DNA from 2 places in the Chromobacterium fluminis genome. Region 1 is predicted to be linked to the other one. Evidence: riboswitches for the same ligand, from Rfam matches in the RefSeq annotation. Region 1 holds a riboswitch; the other holds the start of a gene.

Evidence for each region. A riboswitch is a leader RNA that binds a small molecule or an ion and turns the genes downstream of it on or off. The one in region 1 is predicted to bind manganese.
Region 2: linked by a shared signal. The riboswitch ahead of HA052_RS17425 (sodium:calcium antiporter) and the one ahead of HA052_RS26105 (TMEM165/GDT1 family protein) in region 1 are both predicted to bind manganese.

The regions. Positions count from the first base shown of each region.
Region 1 is NZ_JAAOMA010000079.1:966-10,410, forward strand. It holds gene HA052_RS26065 (cyclic-di-GMP receptor FimW-related protein) at 1-1,006, opposite strand, end outside; gene HA052_RS26070 (H-NS histone family protein) at 1,173-1,478, opposite strand; gene ygfZ (CAF17-like 4Fe-4S cluster assembly/insertion protein YgfZ) at 1,581-2,618, opposite strand; tRNA gene HA052_RS26080 (tRNA-Asn) at 2,814-2,889, shown strand; tRNA gene HA052_RS26085 (tRNA-Asn) at 2,924-2,999, shown strand; tRNA gene HA052_RS26090 (tRNA-Asn) at 3,027-3,102, shown strand; gene HA052_RS26095 (DMT family transporter) at 3,192-4,040, shown strand; gene mscL (large conductance mechanosensitive channel protein MscL) at 4,114-4,569, shown strand; yybP-ykoY riboswitch at 4,608-4,790, shown strand; gene HA052_RS26105 (TMEM165/GDT1 family protein) at 4,792-5,361, shown strand; gene HA052_RS26110 (methyl-accepting chemotaxis protein) at 5,423-7,243, opposite strand; gene HA052_RS26115 (methyltransferase domain-containing protein) at 7,443-8,042, opposite strand; gene HA052_RS26120 (DUF1289 domain-containing protein) at 8,051-8,443, opposite strand; gene HA052_RS26125 (hypothetical protein) at 8,539-8,790, shown strand; partial or broken gene HA052_RS26130 (NAD(P)/FAD-dependent oxidoreductase) at 8,847-9,445, opposite strand, start outside.
Region 2 is NZ_JAAOMA010000026.1:27,149-40,238, reverse strand. It holds gene HA052_RS17460 (SDR family NAD(P)-dependent oxidoreductase) at 1-422, shown strand, start outside; gene HA052_RS17455 (SDR family oxidoreductase) at 579-1,835, shown strand; gene HA052_RS17450 (hypothetical protein) at 1,837-2,679, shown strand; gene HA052_RS17445 (amidohydrolase) at 2,661-3,440, shown strand; gene HA052_RS17440 (ABC transporter ATP-binding protein) at 3,535-4,482, shown strand; gene HA052_RS17435 (ABC transporter permease) at 4,475-5,584, shown strand; gene HA052_RS17430 (penicillin acylase family protein) at 5,987-8,152, shown strand; yybP-ykoY riboswitch at 8,248-8,392, shown strand; gene HA052_RS17425 (sodium:calcium antiporter) at 8,449-9,429, shown strand; gene HA052_RS17420 (DUF3761 domain-containing protein) at 9,486-9,809, opposite strand; gene blaCHA (CHA family extended-spectrum class A beta-lactamase) at 10,024-10,911, shown strand; gene astE (succinylglutamate desuccinylase) at 10,988-11,986, opposite strand; gene speA (arginine decarboxylase) at 12,639-13,090, shown strand, end outside.

The DNA.
Region 1 (9,445 bases):
GATACGCCACTTCTATGCTCTGCCCGGAGACCGGCACCCGTTCAGCCCTCTCGAAACGCATTTGCTGGGGAGACCACTCACGCATCAAAGCACGCAGGGTATTGGCGTCGATGCCGGGCTCCATCATCCTTTTGATTTCGGGCGGCACTCTGCCGGCATCCAGCACGATGCTCCAGCCGTGCAAGATCTCGACCAGATCCGTCGTACCCCAGTAGCGAGCGGCCTCGTCCACCAAGCCACTTGTCGCCCTCGCTGCGGGATGAGGTCCTTTTAGAGAGACCACAAAACTCGAATATTCCGCACATGTTCGCGTTAAAGACATACGGTTGCTCAGCACCTGCAGCAGTTGATAGGCGAAATGCAGTTGCCTGACGCTGAGATTGCCCCCGGTCAACACGGCGAGCATATGCAAGATGAGGAATTGATCCTGAACCGTGGTTGCCGGCTGGCCGTCGCCGAATAAAAATACCGGCACGGAATCGCAACCATGATGCTCGGCGAACCAATACAGTTGGTTTACCCCCAACCAAAAAGCCCCCTCCGGGTTAAAGCTCCGGATCCAGTGCCAGCGCGCATGTTCGCCAAGATAGAACATCATCCGCGACAGCACGATAGGCAATAGAGTCAGAACTTTGGCCCCCTCAACCGAATCGGCGTCGACAGTCAGTACATGCTGATAGCTATCGATGAAGCATTTGCCATACGCCAGTATCTGGCTTCTCAGCTGCGCTTCCAGCGCTTTGGGCATACGCGTATTCAGCAAGTATTGCGCGCAGAGGTTTTCATGTAGCGATTGTGTCTCTTGGTTGAGAGCCAGTAGCGCTTCAACGCGATCCACTGAAATATTGTGCCAATCCAACTCCAATGGCGACAGCAATGCCACCACGCGCTCATGCGCGGCCGCACCGTGTTCCTTCTTCAAAGCCGCCACAAACTCCCTGGCCGCTTCCGCACTGGCCAATGGGTCGGAGCGACCTTTAGCCCCTCTTGAAAAAAAATCCAGCATAGCCGCCCACTCTCAAGACAATGTCAGCACATTTCAATAACTACACGAAACAGCTTGAACGCTACATCCATTTATAGCAAGCCTCAAGCCGGACCGCTGGCCGTCAGACAAAGAAAAAGCGCCCATGACAGGCGCTTTCGAAATTCATTGCAAACCTGCAGTTTGCTTAGATAGCCAGTGCTTCCAGCGCTTTGCCGCTGGAGATCCACTCTTGCACCCACACCGGCTTGCGACCGCGACCGGTCCAAGTCAGCTCCGGGCTAACCGGGTGACGGTACTTGGCTTCCACCGGCTTGCGCACGCCGCCGGTTTTGCCCAACACTTCTTCCACGCTCAGGCCGTAAGCACGAGCAAGCTCAATGATTTGTTTCTTGGCTTTGGACTTTTCTTCGCTTTCGCGGCGCTTAATTTCAGCTTCAACATCGGCGCGCAGAGCCACCAGCTGGGTAAAATCCAATTTCGACAGTTCCATTAGCATGTTCCCAAATATATTGTAAGAGTAGTGGTGCATTACAGATGATAATGTAGCCAAGCCCTTCTACTCAAGTCAAGGAAACAAAACAGAAATTATCAATTAATTCTCAAGCCCCTCATTCAAGGAATAGGGCAGATCCAGTTGCTGAAGCCTTATTGTGTATGCCTCATCCGCATAAATACCCTCTTCCCAAGCTTGAAATTGAACGACAGCCAAGCCTTCATATTGTTCTGGAGCCACTTGGCAAACCGCCGCCACCATGCCAATCGACTGCCCCGCCACAGACGGACTATAGAGTTTAGCGCCGACTCCAAGCGACTGTTTAAATGCAACTTTGAACAAGCGACGCTTCAATTTTCCCAAATACTGCGATCTGGCGACGATTTCCTGCCCCGGGTAACAGCCTTTTTTAAAGCTCACCCCCCCAATCAACTCCATATTCGCCATCTGTGGCACAAATTGCTCCTGAGTTGCCAGACGGACCCAAGGGATACCCGCGTCGATATCCCGCCATTCCCAAACGCTGGAGGAAATTAGACCCGCGCTGTCCGTCAGCTTTTCCCCTACCAGCGCCGCTCCGGCCTCGTCCACCACCAGCGCCCATCCCGCCCCTGGCAAACCTATCAACAGGCCCGGCTCAACCTGAACCATTTCTCGTGGCCCCGCGCTTGACGCCAATGAGGATTCAACCGCCAGCGCATCCAGCGCCCCCTCTCCCGCAAGGCCTATCAAGGTCAAATTATCCGCAATCGATACCTTCACCTTGGAACGCAGAACAAACATGCTCAAGCGCTTGGCCACGTAATCGGCCAAATCCGCAGATACCGCCAGGTAATAAGCTCCGTCGATACGCCAAACCAGAAAACTGGCCAGCATCCGTCCTTTGGCCGTAGAGTAACTGCTGTACTGAGCGCGGCTTTCGCCCGACAACTCACGCACATCGCTAGAGATCTGCCCTTGTAAAAAGGCCTCTGCGTCCTCTCCGGCCACCTGGATGATTTTATGCTTATCCAAAATCGATATTGCGACGCCGGCGCGCAATGACTCCAACTGCCGCAAATGAACATCCATTTCCGCCGCATCTTTATTTGCCCGCTCTGCGCGCGCATCCAGCCTGAGCTTCCCGTCCAGATTCATTTAACCCACCTCAAAAACGCGGCTATTCCCGCATTGTCAACAAACGAAATTTTAACGCGTCGCCGCCTCCCTTCGCCAGCGGTGAATTGCGGGCGTCAACGCCGCGTCCAAGCCGCCCGACGGACGCAAGCGATTTTCAGCCGCGCAAGTGTTGACAGCCCGACAGGCTGAAGCTATAGTTCGCCCTCACTCAAATCCCTGATAGCTCAGTTGGTAGAGCGACGGACTGTTAATCCGCAGGTCGCAGGTTCGAGCCCTGCTCGGGGAGCCACTCCGGCCCAGTTTGAGAATTGCTTGTTTTCCATTCCCTGATAGCTCAGTTGGTAGAGCGACGGACTGTTAATCCGCAGGTCGCAGGTTCGAGCCCTGCTCGGGGAGCCAAAACAAGCCCGCATCACCGCATTATGATCCCTGATAGCTCAGTTGGTAGAGCGACGGACTGTTAATCCGCAGGTCGCAGGTTCGAGCCCTGCTCGGGGAGCCAAAATTTCAAAAGCCACAATCTCCGAATTGTGGCTTTTTCCATTTCCGCTTCCGTTTTACAATCGGCCCACCCTCCCCATTGGAATAATAATGATTTCCAGACCGATTGCCTTTGCCGGGGGCGCCATCCTGCTCTGGGCCTCTCTGGCCGCGCTTGGCGCTCAAACACGCTCGCTTCCCCCTTTCTTCGTCGTTGGCGTCTGTCTGCTGATCGGCAGCCTGCTCAGCCTGCGCCATTACCGCGACTGGAAAGTCCCGACGCCCACCCTGCTGGTGGGGATCTACGGCTTGTTCGGCTATCACTTCCTGCTGTTCTTCGCGTTTCGGCACGCGCCGGCGATGGAAGCCAATCTGCTGAATTACCTGTGGCCGCTGCTGATCGTCATGCTCTCCCCCATCCTGGTGCCGGGCACCGAGCTGCATGGCCGCCACATACTGGCCGGCGCGCTGGGCTTCAGCGGCGCGGCGCTGATTGTCAGCGGGGGCAAGCTCGCCTTGTCCAGTAACTATCTTGTCGGCTATCTGCTGGCCATCGGCGCCGCCGTGGTGTGGTCGACTTTTAGCCTGCTGACCCGCAGGTTGCCCCGTTTTCCCAATAGCGCGGTCGGCGGCTTCTGTCTACTATCCGGCCTGCTTTCTCTACTATGCCACGTCTTGTTCGAACCCAACATCACCCCCAGCGCCGGTCAATGGCTGGCCTTGATCCTGCTTGGCATCGGCCCGATGGGCGGCGCCTTCTTCCTATGGGACCGCGCGCTGAAGGAGGGAGACCCCAGACAGATAGGCTCTTTGTCTTATGCCACGCCCTTGCTGTCCACCCTGCTGCTGATAGGCACCGGCCAAGGACAGTTGAACGCCATTGCAATAACCGCCATCGTGCTGATTCTTGGCGGAGCCCTACTTGGCAGCCTGCCTGTTCGTCCACGTTCTCTTGCTTGAGCGCGCGCTTGGGGTGGAGCGCCGGCAATTGAATACCTTATAATGCTTAACGCTATTTAAACAGAGGTTAACTATGTCCATTATCAAAGAATTCAAAGAATTTGCCATGAAAGGCAATGTCATCGATCTGGCGGTCGGCGTGGTTATCGGCGGCGCCTTCGGCGCCATCGTCAAATCGCTGGTCGACGATGTAATCATGCCCCCCATCGGCCTGCTGATCGGCAACGTTGATTTCTCCAATATGTTCTTCGTACTAAAAGAAGGCAGCAAACAGCTTGGCCCCTATGTCTCGGTGGCAGCGGCCAAGCAAGCCGGCGCCGTCACGCTGAATATCGGCCTATTCATTAACGCCATGGTCAGCTTTACCATAGTAGCTTTCGCTATTTTCATGCTGGTCAAGGCCATCAATCGGCTGAAACGCGAAGAGCCCGCCGCCGCGCCGGCTCCCACCACCAAAGAGTGTCCGTTCTGCGCGTCCAATATTCCGGAAAAGGCTTCTCGCTGCCCGCAGTGCACCTCCCAACTCTAGGCACCCCGATTGCCTCGCTACGCCAACTGATTTAGAATCGGCTGGTTCTGGGGGAGTAGCCTCGGCGCGACTTTCAGCGCCGGCATGCATCAACAGGCTTGGCCATCACGGCCATGGTGCATGCGACGAAAACTTCCGTTTGGCAAGACCCATGACATGTCTGCGCAACGCGGGGCTGCGGCGCGGGCTTGTCATGGCGTATGCGCAGCCCCCGGAGTCTTCATGGAAGCCTTTCTCATTTCCACCGGAATCGTCGCCCTGGCTGAAATCGGCGACAAAACTCAATTGCTCGCACTGATGCTGGCCGGCCGCTACCGCAAGCCGGTTCCCATCGTTCTCGGCATCTTCGTCGCCACTTTGCTCAATCATTTCGCCGCCGCCGCGGTGGGGCACTGGTTGATGAGCAAGATTGGGCCGGACCTCATGCGTTGGGGGCTGGGTCTTTCCTTTCTCGCCATGGCGGGCTGGATGCTGATTCCAGACAAGCTGGATGAAGATAGCCGGCTCATGGAACGCTTTGGCGTTTTCGGCACCACCTGTATCGCTTTCTTTATCGCGGAAATGGGCGATAAGACGCAGTTGGCCACCGTAGCCCTGTCCGCGCGCTTTCCCGACGCCTTACTGCTAGTGGTGGCCGGCACCACCCTGGGCATGATGCTGGCCAATGTGCCCGCGGTGCTCTTGGGCGAGGTTGCCGCGAAGAAGTTGCCGCAAAAAATGGTACACACCATTGCCGCTCTTCTGTTTGCTGGCCTAGGTATCGTCACTCTACTGACCCCGCTGCAAATTTGAAGCACAGCTCAACACAAAACGGAGGCCGCGGCCTCCGTTTTTCCTTCTACCCGGCAATATATCAGGCCCGGCCGGCTCCGCGTCCAAGCGACTCCAGCAGCTCCTCCGGGTTGAATCCCAGACGGAAGCCCCCCCAATGCTTGCCGGACAGCATGATGGGCAGCACCACTTCCGACAACACTTCTCCGGTGTCGCGGGTATAGGTCTGCAGCAAGAAAGACTGCGTGCTGCGCGCGGCCCGCAAACCGGCAACATCGGCAAACTTGCGCTTGTCGCGGCTGTTGATCAGGTCCTTGGCCGCATCTCCGCTCAAAGGCTGGCTATACCAGCTATTGTGGGTCGGCGCGTAGCCGTTGGTGTCCACCGCCAGGCAGAACACGCCGCCGGGCACGGACTTGGCGGCGCGGTCGTACACCGGCTGCATCAGTTTTTCCAGCTTGGCGTCGTACTGAGTGCGGAACTTGGCCGGCTTGGCGCCGGCGATGGGCAGGTAGTTCTGGTCGAACAACGCCGCGCCCGCGGCCAGTTGCGCGGCCATGATGGTTTGCAACTCATCCCGCGCCTCGCGGGCCGTTTGCATGATCTGGTCGAACTCTCCCTCCCCCAGAATGAAACGCGCCACTAACTGCTGCACCTGCTCCGCCGCGCCGGACAGCTTGGTGGCCGAGTCTTCCGTATGGTTCAGACGGTCCGTCACCTGATGGCCTAGTTCGTGAATTTCCGCCACATGGAGATTGACCTGTCCATTGGAGGCGACAAACTCCGACATGGTGGCGGCGATCTGACTGAGACTATTCGCCGTGGTTTCAAAGTCGCCCATCATCTTGCTGAAATGCTCCGACGCCTTGGAGACGATTTCGCGAGCAGACTTGGTGTCCTCGGTGATCTGGGCGGTTTCCACCTGGGTTTCCGACACCAGCCCCAGCATATCGTCGATATTATGCGAAATCTCGTCCGTCGCTTTTTTGACTCGCTCCGCCAGCTTGCGCACTTCATCGGCCACCACGGCGAAACCGCGTCCGCTCTCGCCGGCCCGCGCCGCTTCGATCGCCGCGTTCAAGGCCAAGAGATTGGTCTGGTCCGACACGTCCTTGATCAGATCGACAATGGTCTTGATGCTGGACGAGCGCTGACTCAAATCATCCACTGTGTGGTTGAAATGGCCCACCTTCTGATTAATGCCGTAAATGCTCTCCGCCACGGACTTGAGCTCGGCGTAGGACTCCCGCGCCACGTCCAGATTGGCCAGCGTGGTGGATGAAATCGCCTGGGTCTGCTCGGTGACCTGGCCCACGCCTTCAGTACTCTGATCGCTGGCGGCCCGGACTTGCGTCGCCAACTGATCCTGTTTTCGCGCCCCCTCCAGCGACTCAACCACATTCTTTCGGGTGCGCGCCGAATCCATCGCGATTCGCACTGTCATCAGCCGCACATTGCTGATGATTTCGCGCATTTTCAGCAGAAAACGGTTATACGACAGCGACAACTCGCGGATTTCGTCGTGGGTAATGGTGGGGATATCCCTGGATAGGTCGCCCTCGCCAGCGCCTATTTCATTGAAAATCCGGATAATCATTTTCAGGGGTCTGACGATTAGAAAGCGCAGATACCAGACCATAAAGGCGATGAAGACAACGCTGACCACCCACAGCGCCATCGTCCAAAACAGCGCTCCGTCTATACTGGACTCGATGCCCGCCAACACCTGGGGCGAAGTGACTTGTCCTTTCAGCGAGCGCCGAATGTCCTCCAGCACATAATAAACATAAGCCACCATGCCCAGCTGAAACACGCTGATGAAAAAGAAACTGCACAATTTCTTGGTCAACGTATCCCAGAAAGTCTTTTCCACCAGGGTATACACGCGCCAGAACCACTGCATGACTTCTCCTCTTGCTCCGCAATCCTGTTCAGCGACTGATGCAAGGCCCGCGCCATCCGGCGCTTTGAGCCCGCTCGTTGCTGTTATCTAGAATTATTGTTGTTTATTGACTTCAATCAGCCATCCTAAGCGATGGCGACCTTGTTTTTGGAATAGTTGGCGGACTATTGATTATCATCAAATAGGCAATGCCAATGTATTACAAATCTTCGTTTCCGTGTTGCCTTCTCCACACCATCCAGAACTCCTGACCGCCAAACACCGGCACGCCGACCTCCTGCGGCTGACAGCTCTCCAGCGCGAAAGCCGGTTCCAGCAAAGCGCTCAAGGCAGACATGCTCAGACCGAACGGCGGGCCACGCTGGGTGTCCGCGATGAAAAACACTCCCGCCAGTGCGCCTCCGGGGCGCAACAAACGCGCCATTTGTTCCGCATAGCGCGCATGCAGACGAGGCGGCAACGCGCAGAGAAAGGCACGCTCAAACACCGCGTCGAAAGGCGGCTCGTGCTCAACGGCGAAAAAATCCGCCTGCTGGATATGAGCGGCCGCCTGCGGCCATTGCGCGCGCGCGATCGCCACGGCCTGCTCGCTGAAATCGATGGCCTGCACCTGATGACCGCAGTCCAGCAACAAGGGCAAATCTCCGGCGCTGCCGCAGCCTGGAAGCAAGATCCGGCTAACCGGCTGACGCTGAAAAAACGCCAAGGCCTCCGGGCTCGTTCGCGCGCCTTCCCACGGCGTCACGCCATCGCGATAACGCACATCCCAAAACTCGGTCAAAGAACTGTCCTGCGCCATCTCTCCCCCTAATTATGCTCGGCCCCCGCCTGCTCTCGCAGGAAGGCGGCAACTTGCGCCGGGCTCCAGCCGGCGCAATCCCGCTGGCAGACCGCCCCTTCTCTCTCCCGCCAAAGCAGGCAGTTTCCATCCATGCGGAACCATAGGGACAGGCAAGGCACGCTCATCCACTCGCCATCCTCAACTTGGTGAAGCTCCGGCAGGCAGGCGAAAACCGCGGCGATCTTCAACCCTCGCTGGCGCAACGGCAGTTGCAACCAGACCCGTTCCCGCTCTTCTGCGTCCATAAAACACCAATTCGAGATTTCATCGAAGCTGCGCGCGCAGCCGCGGCAGATATCGTCGCCCACCGCGGTGGAACACACGGCGATGCAAGGCGAATCAGGCCGTTCCGTCGTCATGCCCCGTTCCTTGAAACAATAATGTCATATTTCTTGACGCACCAAACTAAAGTGTCAGATAAATGAATAGTCATAAAAATAAAATATCCGCTGTCATGACCCGCAACGAAACCTTGATTTTCCGCACGCTGCGCCTGCTGCAGACCATGCACATCCAATACCTGGACGAACACAAACTGTTTCTAGCGCTCTCTCGCGAATCCGGCGGCGAATACAGCGCGGACGACGTTCACGAGCATCTAGTCTACATGCAGCAAAACGGCTTGCTCAAACCCGTCCGCATCGCGGACAACCATACCGCCTACGCTCTGGATTGGGGCGGCTACGATTATCTGGACGCCTCCTGAAAAACAAAAAAGGCAGCGCGAAGGCTGCCCATGATCCGCAACGCGTCAGCGCCGGTTCATAAATAATCCCGCATCCGGAAGTAAGCCATGCCCAGCACCAAGGCCGGCGTGCGCAGCCATCTGCCGCCTGGAAAGTGATTATGACGAATCTTGGCGAACAGGTCGAAGCGCGAAGCGTCGCCGGCCACCGCCTCCGCCACCACCTTGCCGGCCAGACCGGTGATGTTGACCCCGTGCCCGGAAAAACCCTGCAGGTAATAGACATTGCCGTCCAGCCGTCCAAAATCAGGGGCGCGGTTCGCCGTGATATCGCAGAATCCGCCCCAAGCGTAGTCGACCTTGACGTCCGCCAGTTGCGGGAACACCCGCAACATATCGCTGCGCATGCCAGCGGCCAGATTGGCCGGCTCGCGTCCGGAATAGCTGACCTTCCCGCCGAACAACAAGCGGTGGTCGGCGGACAAGCGATAATAATCCAACACGAAATTGGTGTCGCACACCGCCATGTCGTTGGCGATCAGAGCCTCGGCCCGCTCCTTGCCCAAGGGTTCGGTGGCGATCACATAGGTGCCGGCCGGCATGATCCGCCGCTCCAGTTCCGGCACCAGCGCGCCAATGTAGGAATTACAGGCCAATACCACCTGAGTGCAATTGA
Region 2 (13,090 bases), on a different contig from region 1:
GCGCCTTCAACGCCACCGCGGTGTTTTCCCGCCACATGGCGCGGCTGAAATACGGCCGCATCATCAACATCGCCTCGGTGGCCGGCATCTGGGGCGCAGCCGGCGGGTCGGCGTACGCGGCGTCCAAGGCTGGCCTGATCAAGGCGTCGGAGTCCTGGGCGCGGGAGCTGGGGCCGCTGAACATCTGCGTCACCGCGATCGCGCCGGGCATCTGCAAGACCAAGATGCTCAACCAGTTCGTCGACCGTCAGATGGTGGAGCAGTCCGACGAGGCCATCGTCAAATCCATCGTGCCGGTGGGACGCTGGGGCTTGCCGGAGGACATCGCCGAAGTGGTCACTTTCCTGGCCACCTGCAAGACCAACTATCTGAACGCCACCGTTATTCCGCTGGATGGAGGCATGAGGGTAGGCACCTTGTAAGAACCTGTCCAAGGCCTGCTGCGCTTCAGCGATACGGCGTTGAAACCGGTTTCGCTCTAGCGCGCGAGACTTGGATCAGGTTCTGCTGCATAGCGTGACAGGGGGCCGGCCGCGCCGGCCCCCGACTGGAACCAAACCAAATTCAGAGGTGAAGTCATGGATTACCGAGCCAAGACCAGCGTCAAGAACATCGTGCTGACCGGCCCCACCGGCGTGCTGGGCGGCCGTTTGCTGCAGGAAATACTGGCCACCACCGACGCCAACGTCTATTGCGTGGTGCGGGCCGAGAACAAGGACGCCGCGCGCGCCCGCATCGAAGACGTGCTGTATTGCTACGACGAAGGCCGCAAGCTGTCCACCGAAGCCTGGCGCATCATCCCGGTGCTGGGCGACATCAGCCAGCCCATGCTGGGCCTGGACGCCAGCGCCTACCGCGACCTGGCCCACCTGGCGGACCTGGTGCTGCATTGCGCCGCCAACGTCAGCCTGGTGGCCTCCTACAACAAGATCGCCCCGGTCAACGTAGGCGGCACCGCCAACCTGATCGAGCTGTGCCTGGCCGGCAAGGCCCCGCTGGTGTTCACTTCCAGCTTCAGCATGGTGGGCGACAAGCTGTACCAACCGGACTTCGTGTTGCGCGAAACCGATCTGGACGTGGGCCAGGGCTTCGTCAACATGGACTACGAGCGCTCCAAGTTCACCGCCGAGCGCATGGTGCACGAGGCCGGCGAGCGGGGCCTGGACTGGGTCATCGTGCGCCCCGGCAATATCTGGGGCGACAGCCGCACCGGCTGCTACCCGCTGAAGCAGACCAAGGTCAAGGGCATCTACTACGAAATGCTCAAATCGCTGGTGGAAACCGGGCTCACCTTCGCCTCGGACGAAGCCTTCGACATTTCGCCGGTGGACTACGTGGCTCAGGCCACCTTGTTCGCGGCGATGAATCTGCAATCCAGCAATCGCCGCACCTACAACCTGACCAATCCGCGCCCGATCAACTACGACGGCATCGTCGCCCGCCTGCGCGGCTACGGCTACACCCTGCGCGACGTGCCGTCCAAGGACTACTTCGAAGCGTTGCAGGAAGGCCGCATGCACCGCGGCGGCATCGGTTACCGCTCCACCTTCACTGATCTGATGGCCATCTTCTACGACGGCAGCGATTGCAAGGAGCACGCCAAGTACGACACCAGCGAGATCCAGGAACTGCTGGCCAACACCGACATCCGCTGCCCGGACTCGGACCAGGCGCTGTTCGGCCGCTATCTGGACTACGCCTGCAAGGTGGGCTTCCTCAACGCCCCGGCGGAGCAGACCCCGCTGGCGGAAATCAAGCGTCACACCAGCATGGCCGGCGGCTATATGGAGAGCTTGTACGACGCCGACCTGAGCGACGCGGCGGCGGTGCGCTGAGATGCTGGCCGACGAGGAAGCGCTGATCGAAGCGCCGGGGGAGCTCGAAAAACCGTCGCGAGCGGTTCGAGAGCAAGACGCACCGCGCGCAGCGACCGAGATAGTACAAGGAGTACAGCGAGGGAGCGAGCACGGAGCAACGCAGCTATCGGACGGCGCAGCAGGTTTTTCGAGGTCCCCACCGGTCGCGGAACTGCTGCTGGACTACCAAGTGCTGAGCAACGGCGAGCCGATAGGCCGCTTGCGCACCGAGCGCCGCCGCGGCTGGCTGGACGACCTGCCGGTGCTGCAGGTCAGCAACCGCATGGACCTGCGCTGCAGCGGCCTGTGGTTCGACTACACGCTGCAATCGGACGAGAGCATGGACTTCGGCGCGGACGGCCTGTGCCGCTACGCCGGCGTCTCCGACGAGGACGGCGACAAGACCGTGATCAAGGGCCGGCTGCGTCAGGGCGTGCTGACCCTGCGCCTGCACGACGGCCAGCTGGAAGTGCGCCGCTTCAAGCAGGGCGATTTCGACGCCAGCAGCGAAGACGCCGCCGAGCGCTTTCTCGTCGGCGGCCAGGCCGAGGCCACGCTGCGGGTGCTGGATCTGGAGCACTTCGACATCGACGAAGTCCGCTACCAGCGGCTGCCGGACGAAACCCTGGACCTGCTGGGGCAGCCGCGGCGGACGAGGGTGGTGGCCTATCAATCCAAGCGGCGCAAGATCAGCGGCACCGGCTGGTATCTGTCCGACGACGGCGGCGAAGTGCTGGTGCGCCAGAGCAGCCGCGAACGCGGCGACCACAACGAAGTGATATTGACCCATTGGGAAAGCAAACCATGCCAAATCAAGACTTAGCCGTCACCCTGGTGCAAAGCGACATCGCCTGGGAATCGGTGGATCAGAACCTGCAGCGGATGGAGCGCCACCTGAGCGCGGTGAACGACAGCCGGTTGATCGTGCTGCCGGAAATGTTCACCACCGGCTTCAGCATGCGGCCGGAGAAGATCGCCGAAACCATGGACGGCAAGGCGGTGCAATGGCTGCGCGACACCGCGCGCGCCAAGCGCGCCGACCTGGTGGGCAGCGTGGCCATCGAAGACCAGGGCCGCTACTACAACCGCCTGCTGTGGGCCAAGGCCGACGGCAGCCTGTTCAGCTACGACAAGAAGCATCTGTTCAGCTTCGCCGGCGAGCACGAGCACTACACCGCCGGCGACGCGCCGCTGATCGTCAAGGTGGACGGCTGGTCGGTGGCCGCCTTCGTCTGCTACGACCTGCGCTTCCCGGTCTGGTCGCGCAACAGCAACAGCCAATACGACCTGGCGCTCTACATCGCCAGCTGGCCGGAGCGTCGCGCCAAGCACTGGCAGACCCTGCTGCCGGCGCGGGCGATAGAAAACCAGGCCTTCGTCATCGGCGTCAACCGCGTGGGCATGGACGGCAACGACATCCGCTACAGCGGCGACTCCATGCTGATAGACCCGCTGGGCGACACCCTGTACCACGGCCGCCAGCTGGAAAGCGTGTATCAGGCCAGGCTGTCGCGCGCGCAGCTGGACGATGCGCGCGCCCAGTTCCCTTTCCTGAAGGATGCGGACCGTTATCAACTCGTTTGACCGCGCGGCGGCAATGAAAAGAGGCGGATAAGCCCTGCGGCTGCGCGGGGTTTTCCGCTGCTTCGGTTCTCCTTCGGCTCCTACGGAAAGTGAAATGCACCAAGCCACAACAAGAGAAAAAGTCATCGAATTCCAGTCGGTGACCAAGCGCTTCAACGACTACACCGCGGTCAACGACGTGTCGCTGGACATCCATCGCGGCGAATTCGTCGCCCTGCTGGGACCCAACGGCGCCGGCAAGACCACGCTGGTGGAAATGCTGGAGGGGCTGAAACAACCGGAGGCCGGCTCCATCCGCATCCTGGGCCGCAGCTGGCAGCAGGACGAAAGCTATCTGCGCCACCGGCTGGCCGGGGTGCTGCAGGAATCGCTGTTCATCAACAAGCTGCGGGTGGATGAAACCGTCAACCTGTTCGCCAGCTTCTACGGCCGGCCACGCAGCCGCGCCGACGAGGTATTGGAACTGGTGGAGCTGATCCCCAAGCGCAAGGTGATGGTGGAAGGGCTGTCCGGCGGCCAGCGCCAGCGGCTGGCCCTGGCCATCTCCATTCTCAACCAGCCGGAAATCCTGATTCTGGACGAACCCACCACCGGTCTGGACCCGCAAGTGCGGCGCGGCACCTGGGACATTCTGCGCAAGCTCAACAAGGAGCTGGGCTCCACCATGTTGCTGACCACCCACTACATGGAAGAAGCCGAATACCTGTGCGACCGCATCTGCATCATGCACCAGGGTCGCATCCTCACCCAGGGCACGCTGGACGAACTGCTGGCGGCGCACGAGCCGGGCGAAGTGGTGGAATACCGGGTGAAGAGCGGCGTGGGCGGCGCCGAGCCCAAGCACAAGGACAACATCATCAGCTACAGCTACGACCAGGCGTCCGCCAAGGCGAGGCTGCTGGTGCGCAACGGCTCGGCCTTCCTGTTCCGTCTGTCCGAGTTCATCCGCGAACAACAAATCGACATCGACGAAATCATCGTGCGCAAAAAAACGCTGGACGATTTATTCCTGTCACTGGCCGGCCGAGGTTTCCATGAATAATGCCTTGCTCAATCTGATCGTCACTCAATTCCGCCAATACCTGCGCGAACCGCAAATCCTGTTCTGGTCCTTCGGCTTCCCGCTGCTGCTGGTGTGGCTGCTGGGCGTGTCCTTCTCCGGCGGCGAAATCAAGGAGCGCACCATAGGCGTGGTGCTGCCGCCCAGCTTGCAGGAGCAGGCCGCGGTCAAGGCCTGGATCAGCAAGGTGGAGGCCCGCAACCAGCCGCTGTCCAGCGTCATCAACGCCGACGAGATCAAGCGCGACCACCTTATACGGATGAAATACCGCTTCCAGTACTACCCGGACCGCGAATCGGTGTTGCGCGGCCTCAAGCGCGGCGACGTGCAGGTGTTCATGGAGCCCAGCGCCGACAGCGGCAAGCGCATCTACTATCTGGACCCGCAGAACAACGAGGCGCTGCTGACCTACTTCTTCCTCGGCGACGACCCGGACGCGCTAAGCCAGGCGGTGGACAAGAATATGTCGGTGCTGGACAGCCCCGGCCTGCGCTACATCGACTTCCTGGTGCCCGGCCTGGTGGCGATGGCGGTGATGGAAACCTGCCTGATCGCCGTCGGCTGGTCGCTGATCGAAAAACGCGCCACCCGCGTCACCCGGCAGATGCGCATCACCCCGATGCGCAAGACCGATTTCCTGTTGGCCCATGTGCTGGCCTGCCTGGTGTTCAGCCTGCTGGAAACCCTGGTGCTGTATCTGTTCGCCAGCAGTTATTTCGACGTGCACGCCCAGGGCGGGGCGCTGCCCTTCATCGTGCTGCTGCTGGCCGGCAATGTCTGCTTCGCCGGCATCGCCATCCTGGCCGCCTCGCGCGCCACCAAGGCGCAGACAGCCAACGGCCTGCTGGAGATGACCATCCTGTTCCTGGTGATCTTTTCCGGCATCTTTTTCAGCTACAAGCACTTCCCGGAGTGGATGGTGGCGGTGATCGAGGTGCTGCCGCTGACCATCCTGGCGGACGGCATGCGCATGATCTTCGTCGAGGGGGCCGGAGTGCTGGAAATCGCGCGTTCGGCGGTGGTGCTCACGCTGATCGGCATTGCCGGCTTCGTCAGCGGCGCGCGGGTGTTTCGCTGGTATTAGGGGCATGAGGCATCCGCTGCGCGGATGATGGTTTTGATTGCCGGGGCGGCCCTGACCGAGCGAGGCAAGCGTAGCGTCGCGAGGGAATAAGGCAGGAAGGGGAACACCTCGGCCAAATTCCCCCATCACGGAGCGAATCAAGGATTCGCTCCGTGATGGCGCGCTAACGTCGCGCAGCTCGAACAGGCAGCCGCTTAAAACGAGCGAAGCGAAGTTTCTGCGTAGCTAAAACCTCGGGCCTGCCACCCGGCGGCAGACTTGAAGGGACTTTGGGCGCGTTGGATACGTGCTTCCTTTCTTGCTGGCCAGTTCCGTTGTTTCAAGAGTGTGAAGAACCGAGCATCGCTGTTGAGCATGCTGGCCGACAGCTCATTGTTAAGTTGTCAAAAAGGAGGAAGGGTAGTGAAACGCTTGATCCTCGCCCTATTGGGCATTGCCATGCTGTCCTTGCTGACGGCCTGCGAACTGGACGAAGACGGCAAGCCGCGCGGCAGCCAGGTGCTGTGGGACCGCAGCGGCGTGCCGCACATCTACGCCGCGCGCGCCGACAGCCTGGCCTACGCCTTCGGCCGCGCCCAGATGCAGGCGCATCCGGAGCTGCTGCTGCGGCTGTACGCCCAGGGCCGTGGCCGCGGCGCGGAATACTACGGCGCGGTGTTCGAGGCCGGCGAGCCCTTCCCCAGCAATATGGCGGAAGTGGACCGCCTGGTGCGCGCGATGGGCTTCCCGGAACGCTCCAAACAATGGCTGCAACAGCAAAGCCCGCGCATGCGCGCCTATCTGGACGCCTTCGTCGCCGGCGTCAACGACCAGGCCGCCGCCAGCGGCGGTCTGAGCCCGGCGGCGCGCGCGGTGCTGCCGGTGCGCAGCGAGGACGTGCTGGCCCACACCCTGCGCATCTTCTTCGGTTATCTGAGCGGCTCCACCGCCACCGGCGCGGCCAATTGCTCGCTGATCTATCCGGACGCGGTGGCCACCCCCATCAATCTGATCGGCGGCTCCAACGGCTGGGCGCTGGGGCCGGCCAAGAGCCGTTCCGGCAACGCCATGCTGCTGGCCAACCCGCATTTGCTGTGGGGCGGCAGCCATACCTGGTTCGAAGCCCAATTCAAGAGCCCGGAATATGATATTTACGGCGCCACCCTGGTGGGCCTGCCGGTGATGCGCATCGGCTTCAATCAGCGGCTGGGCTGGGTGCACACCGTCAATACCCAGGACGGCTGCGATCTCTATCAACTCAAGCTCAGCGGCCGGCAATACCTGCTGGACGGCGTGGCGCGCGATTTCGAAACCAAGCGCGAAACCCTGTATATCCGTCAGCCGGACGGCAGCCTGCAAGCCGAGCAGCTGACCTTGCGCCGCGCCGAGCAGGGCCCGGTGTTCGACAAGGACGGCCAGAGCTACGCGCTGCGCATCGTCGGCGTCGACCAGCTGCAGACCCCCGGCGTGCTGGAGCAATGGTGGGACATGGCACAAGCGCCCGACTTCAAGGCCTTCCGCAGCGTCGTGGCGCGGCTGCGCAACCCCTACCACAACATCATCTACGCCGACGCCCAACGCAATATCTGGGCGGCTTTCGGCGGCCTGACCCCGCGCCGAGCCGGCGGCGACGCCGCCTTTTGGGCGCAGCCGGTGGACGGCAGCCGCAGCGATCTGATCTGGCGTCAGGCGCTGCGCCTGGACGAATTGCCGCAGGTGGCCAATCCGTCCAGCGGCTGGGTGCAGAACTCCAATAGCGTGCCCTGGTATATGAGCAAACCGGCGCTGGACCCGGCCGCCTTCGCCGCTTATCTGTCGCCGCGGATCTCGCCCTTGCTGCGCGAACAGCGCGGCATCGAGTTGATCGAACAGACCCCAAGCTTCACGTTGGATACGCTGCTGAGCGCCAAGCACGACACCCGGCTGCTGCTGGCGGACCGGGTGCTGGACGATTTGATCGGCTATGCGCGCGCCTCCGGCGACGCCGGCCTGATCGCCGCGGCGCAGGTGCTGGCCCAATGGGACCGGCGGAGCGACGCCGCCAGCAAGGGCGCGGTGCTGTTCGCTGCCTGGGTGGCGGCCTCCGGCGGCGAAGACGCCTTGCGCTACCGCCGGGAGGCGGATCCGGCGCAGCCCTACGACACGCCCGCCGGTCTGCGCGACGCCGGCTTCGCGCTCAGCAAGCTGGGCGCGGCGGCCCAGGGCTTGCAACAGGCCGGCGTGCCGCTGGACATCGCCTTTGGCGAAGTCTACCGGCTGCGGCGCGGCCCCGCCGGCGGCGCGGCGCGGCTGGACCAGCCGGCCAGCGGCGGCGCCGAGGGCCTGGGCGCCTTCCGCACCTTCAGCTATATCGGCGACAGCGACGGCCGCCAACGCGCCATCTTCGGCGACACCTTCACCGCGCTGGTGGAGTTCGGCCGGCCGCTGCGCGCCAAGGTGATCAACACCTACGGCAACAGCAGCCAGCCGCAATCGCCTTACTACGGCGACCAGTTGCCGCTGGCGGCGCAAAACGCCATGCGCGACGCCTTGCTCAATCGCGAGCAGGTGGAGGCGGCGCTGTCCAAGCGCGAGTGGTTCCGCCGCTAGCCGGCCGGCAAACGGGCCGGAGGCGGGCAAGCGCCTCCGGCTTCGCATGACGGGAGACTAGGTTTGCGCCATTGAGCCCAGGCTGGCACAATGGCGCCGTTGTCATTGGGGAGTAGCCATCTTCGGCCCCGCCGAAGAGGCCGCGTCAACAAACTTGAGGAGCTTTCCTCATGGCGCGGTCAGCGGCCGGCATTGCCGGCGCCGCCAAGCGAGACCTTTGGCCACGATGCGTTTGCCGCCGGGCAAGCCGCGTCGTTGCGCCATTGTCCATTCGCTTGCCCGGCCCAAGACCATCCATGCTGTTGACCCTGTCGTTTCTGCTCGGCCTCGCCGTCCTGATCTATCTATCCTGTCAATACTTCGTCAACGCCATCGAATGGTGCGGACGCCATCTGAACCTGGGCGCCAGCGCCGTAGGCACCGTGCTCGCCGCTTTCGGCACCGCCTTGCCGGAGAGCGCGGTGACTTTGACCGCCATGGCCTTCGGCGACACGCCGCAACATAAGGACATCGGCGTCGGCGCCGCCTTGGGCGGGCCGCTGGTGCTGGCCACGCTGGCTTACGCGGTAGTGGGTTTCGCCCTGTGGCGCAACCGCAGCCGGTTGGGGCGCGCCGATTATCTGCTACGCGTCGATCACCGCCGGCTGGCTGGCGACCAACTGGCGTTTTTGCTGATTTTCGCGTTCAAGGTGGCGCTGGGCCTGCTGGCCTTCGCCATCAAGCCCTGGCTGGGCGTGCTGTTCCTTGCCGCTTACGCCGCCTATGTCTGGCGCGAGATCCGCAGCGCGGACACCGCGCCGGAAGAGGAGGAACTGGACGCCTTGAAGCTGCGCGCCGGAGGCGGCTTGGGCTGGGCGGCGACGCAGGCCTTGTTGGCCTTGACGGTGATCGCGGCGGCGGCGCACGGCTTTGTCGCGCAGCTGGAAGCGCTGGCCGGCCATTGGGGCGTGGCGCCGCATTTGGTGGCCTTGCTGCTGAGCCCGGTGGCCACCGAACTGCCGGAGATCATGAACGCGTTGATCTGGCTGCGTCAGGGCAAGGAACGTCTGGCTTTGGCCAATATTTCCGGCGCGATGATGATTCAGGCGACGATTCCCAGCGCTTTCGGCCTGTTCTTCACCCCGTGGATGTTCGATAGCGTCTTGCTGTGGTCCGGCCTGGCCACAATGGCGGCGATCGCCGGGCTGTGGCTGCTGTTCCGCCGGGGCAGCGTGGACGGCCGCTGGCTGCTGGGCGCGGGCGCGGTGTATCTGGTGTTTGCCGGCTGTCTGGTGTGAGGCGAGAGCCCGTTCAATGCCGTATCGCTGAAGCGCAGCAGACTATGAACAGGTTCTCAGAGCCAGGCCGCCACGCCGCCATGATGCGAGCACGTGCCGCGCCGGTGCTGACTGAAACTGTAGCTGCCGTCGCGGCAACGCGCGCTGGCGCCGGCCGGCGCTTTGCCGGAACGGGTATGGGCCGGGCTGTGCACCTCTACGCCGTCGGAGTTGGTGTAGCTGCCGTGTTCCAGCAACTGCTCCTGAGCCGGCGCGCTGGCATGGCGATGGGGGTGAGGGGCTTTGGCCTGAACCGGCGCGGCAAGCAGGGCCAGGCTGAGGCCCAGAAGGCCGGCGAGACGTCGCCAGACAGGCATACGGAACTGAGCTGGATTTTTCATGTCATTAGCTTGTTTAATGTGTCATTAAAGATGCTTGAATCTGTCTGTGATGCTTTGATGCGTAGATTCAATGAATTCAAGCCAAAAAGAATATGCACCGCATTTTAGTTCATTGTCATTGTCGCCGGTAGCGGCAATGCGCATCGGGGGAACTAAACCGCGATGGCCGGCTGTGTCATAAGCCGCGTCGTCATACCGATCTGGGGATGGAACTATGGATTATTTCGCGCAGCGGCGCGCCTTGCTGGCGGCTTTGGCCGCCTCGCCTTTGATTTTGGGTTGTGCGCGTCCGCCGTTGCGGGCGCCGGGCGAAGCGCCGGCGGCGCGGCAGCTGGCGGAGCTGGAACGCAATGCCGGCGGCCGCATCGGCGTGTTCGCGCAAGAGGTGGACAGCGGACGGAGCCTGGCCTATCGCGCCGATGAGCGCTTTCCAATGTGCAGCACCTTCGCGCTGCTGCTGGCGGGCGCCATATTGCAACGCAGCGCGGCGCAGCCGGACTTGTTGTATCGCCATGTCAGCTACCGGCGCGAGCAGTTGATCGACTATTCGCCTATCGCCGAACAGCATGTGGAACAGGGCATGTCGGTAAAAGATTTGTGCGACGCGGCGATGCGCTTCAGCGACAACACCGCCGCCAATTTGCTGCTGGAGCAGTTGGGCGGGCCGCAGGAGGTGACCCGCTTCGCCCGTTCGCTGGGCGATGGCTTGAGCCGTCTGGACCGCATCGAGCCGGAGCTGAACCGCGCCGAGCCGGACGATCCGCGCGACAGCACCACGCCGGCGGCGATGACGGCCAATCTGCATGCCTTGCTGTTTTCTCCATCATTGCCGGAGCGGCAGCGCGGGCTGTTGAACGACTGGCTGCTGGGCAACACCACCGGCAACCTGCGTATCCGGGCCGGCTTGCCGGCGGAGTGGCGGGTGGGGGACAAGACCGGCAGCGGCGGCCACGGCGCCGCCAACGATGTGGCCGTGGCCTGGCGGCCGGGCAAGTCGCCGTTGATCTTGTCTGTGTATTACTGGGGTTCGCCGGCGATGATGGACGAGCGCAACGCGGTGATCGCCGCGGTGGCGAGGGTAGTGGCCGCCGAGTTCGCGTGAAACGCCGTGCAGGGCGGGCAATCCTGCAGTAATGAAAAACGCCGCAACCTGGGTTGCGGCGTTTTTGCGCACGGATCTAAGGCAAGCGCGCCGGCTCAACCACGATGCCGGCGCGCAGGCCGGGCTTGACCGTGGGATTGGGAAACAGAATGCGCTCCTCGCCGCCGACGGCCACGTAGCGGTGCTCGCCGTCCTCGGCGATCAGGAAACCATCCGGCAGCGCGGTGAAGTTCTCCACATCGTCGGCCAGGTGCAGGCGGAAAGCCTCGCTGTGTTTGACAATGTCGTACTTGGCCTGGAACAGCGGCAGGTCGCCGTCGCGGTAGCCGGGCAGTTCTTGTGCCGGCTCGGACAGCAGCCGGCGCAGCGCCTGGTCTATGCCGGCGAAGCGGGACAGGTCGTTCTGGCCAAACGGCCGCGCCTTGCCCAGCTCCAGCGTGAAGGCGTCCGCCTGGCAGTGGCGGCTGGTGAAGTAACTGAAGGTATTGGCCGGCTGGCTGTGCAGCAGCACGGTTTCCACCTGACAGCTTTTCAACCAGGCCAGTTGCTCGCGGCTGTGCGGGCGCTCGTGGATATACGGATAGATGGCGAACTTCTCAAACACCGAGCCGCGGATGGCGGTGTGCAGATCGTAATGCCAGCGGCGGCCGCAGGCGGAGGCGAAGAAGTCCGCCGCCGCCTGCTCCAGCCGCGCCGCGCGCGCCGCTTCGCGCGCGTCCGGCTGGCGCGCGTGAGCGCCGTTGAACAGCCGGTTCATGTCGTAATCCAGATAACGCTTGCCCAGCCGCATCGCGTCCAGATTGCCGAAGATCACCAGCAGCCGGCAGCGCAGCGCCAGCTTGCCGCCGGCGATGTCGGCCAGGATGGCGTTGAGCACCTCGATAGGCGCGGTTTCGTTGCCGTGCACGCCGCTGGACAGCAGCAGGGAATCGTCGGCGGCGGCGAGGGGTTCCAGCTTGACGACGCCGTAGTCCAGCCAGCGCGCCCGCACGCCGGAGTGGAGCTGCCATTCGGCGGAGGCCGAGGAGGCGGGGTTCATGGTCCAGGACAGAAAATCGTGGTGATGCTCGCGCATGGGCTGGCTCGTGCTTGCGGCTAGTGATGACCGGGGCATTGTAACCAGAGCCGGCGCGGCTGGTGGCGGCGTGTGGCGCAGATTTGAAAAAACATGCCGTATTTGGACTAAAAGCCTTGTCTGGCGCGGCTTGGCGCGCCAGATCGCGCTGTGGTTTTTTTAGGGGGCGGTGCAGGGGGGCGGAACACGCTGTTGTTGAATATTTTGGACAAGCCCATTGTCTGAACAACAAGGCCTTCGCCCGGAGAAACGGCCGCTTGCCGGCATGAGAAAAATATAGGGGGCTGTTTTTGCTCAAGCCTTGCGGGGCAAGGCTTGCCGGGCCGCCCGGCGCGCGCTTGTCGATTAAATTGGACATGCGGATTTTTATACATTTTTTTACTTGTCAAGCCACGTGATGTTGTTACAATCCGCGCTCGTTTGCAGCTTTGCAAACCTACAATTCAATTGTTTCGCTCCGACATCCCAGGCCCACATAAAAGCTGTTCAGCCCGAAAGCCGCGCACTAAGGAGCGGGGTTATCCATCATAAGGATGCTCCTGCGGCTGGCTCATCGCTTTTTCGGCGGCGGCCTGGGCGCGTCCTTTGGAAATCCCTGTTCGCCCACTGTGCGGGGTTCAGGGCTTTCCATCAGTTCTTGAGGGGAAAACTCATGGCTTGGTCTGTGGCTGATAGCCGGGCGTTGTATGGCATCCGGCATTGGGGAGCGGGGTACTTCGACATGGGCGCCAACGGCAATATCGTTGTGCGTCCGAATGTGCGCCAAAACAAGGAAATCGACCTGCATCGCCTGGTGGGCGAGCTGTCCGGCAAAGGCCTGGACCTGCCGCTGCTGGTGCGGTTTCCCGATATTCTGCAAGACCGCGTCACCCGTTTGTGCGCGGCCTTCGACAAGGCCATAGCCGAACAAGGTTACGGCAACCGTTACACCGCCATCTATCCGATCAAGGTCAACCAGCAAGAAGCGGTGGTGAAAAGCATCATCGCCACGCCGGACGTGTCCATCGGCCTGGAAGCCGGCTCCAAGCCGGAACTGATGGCGGTGCTGGCGCTGGCGCCGCAAGGCTGCACCATCGTCTGCAACGGCTACAAAGACCGCGACTA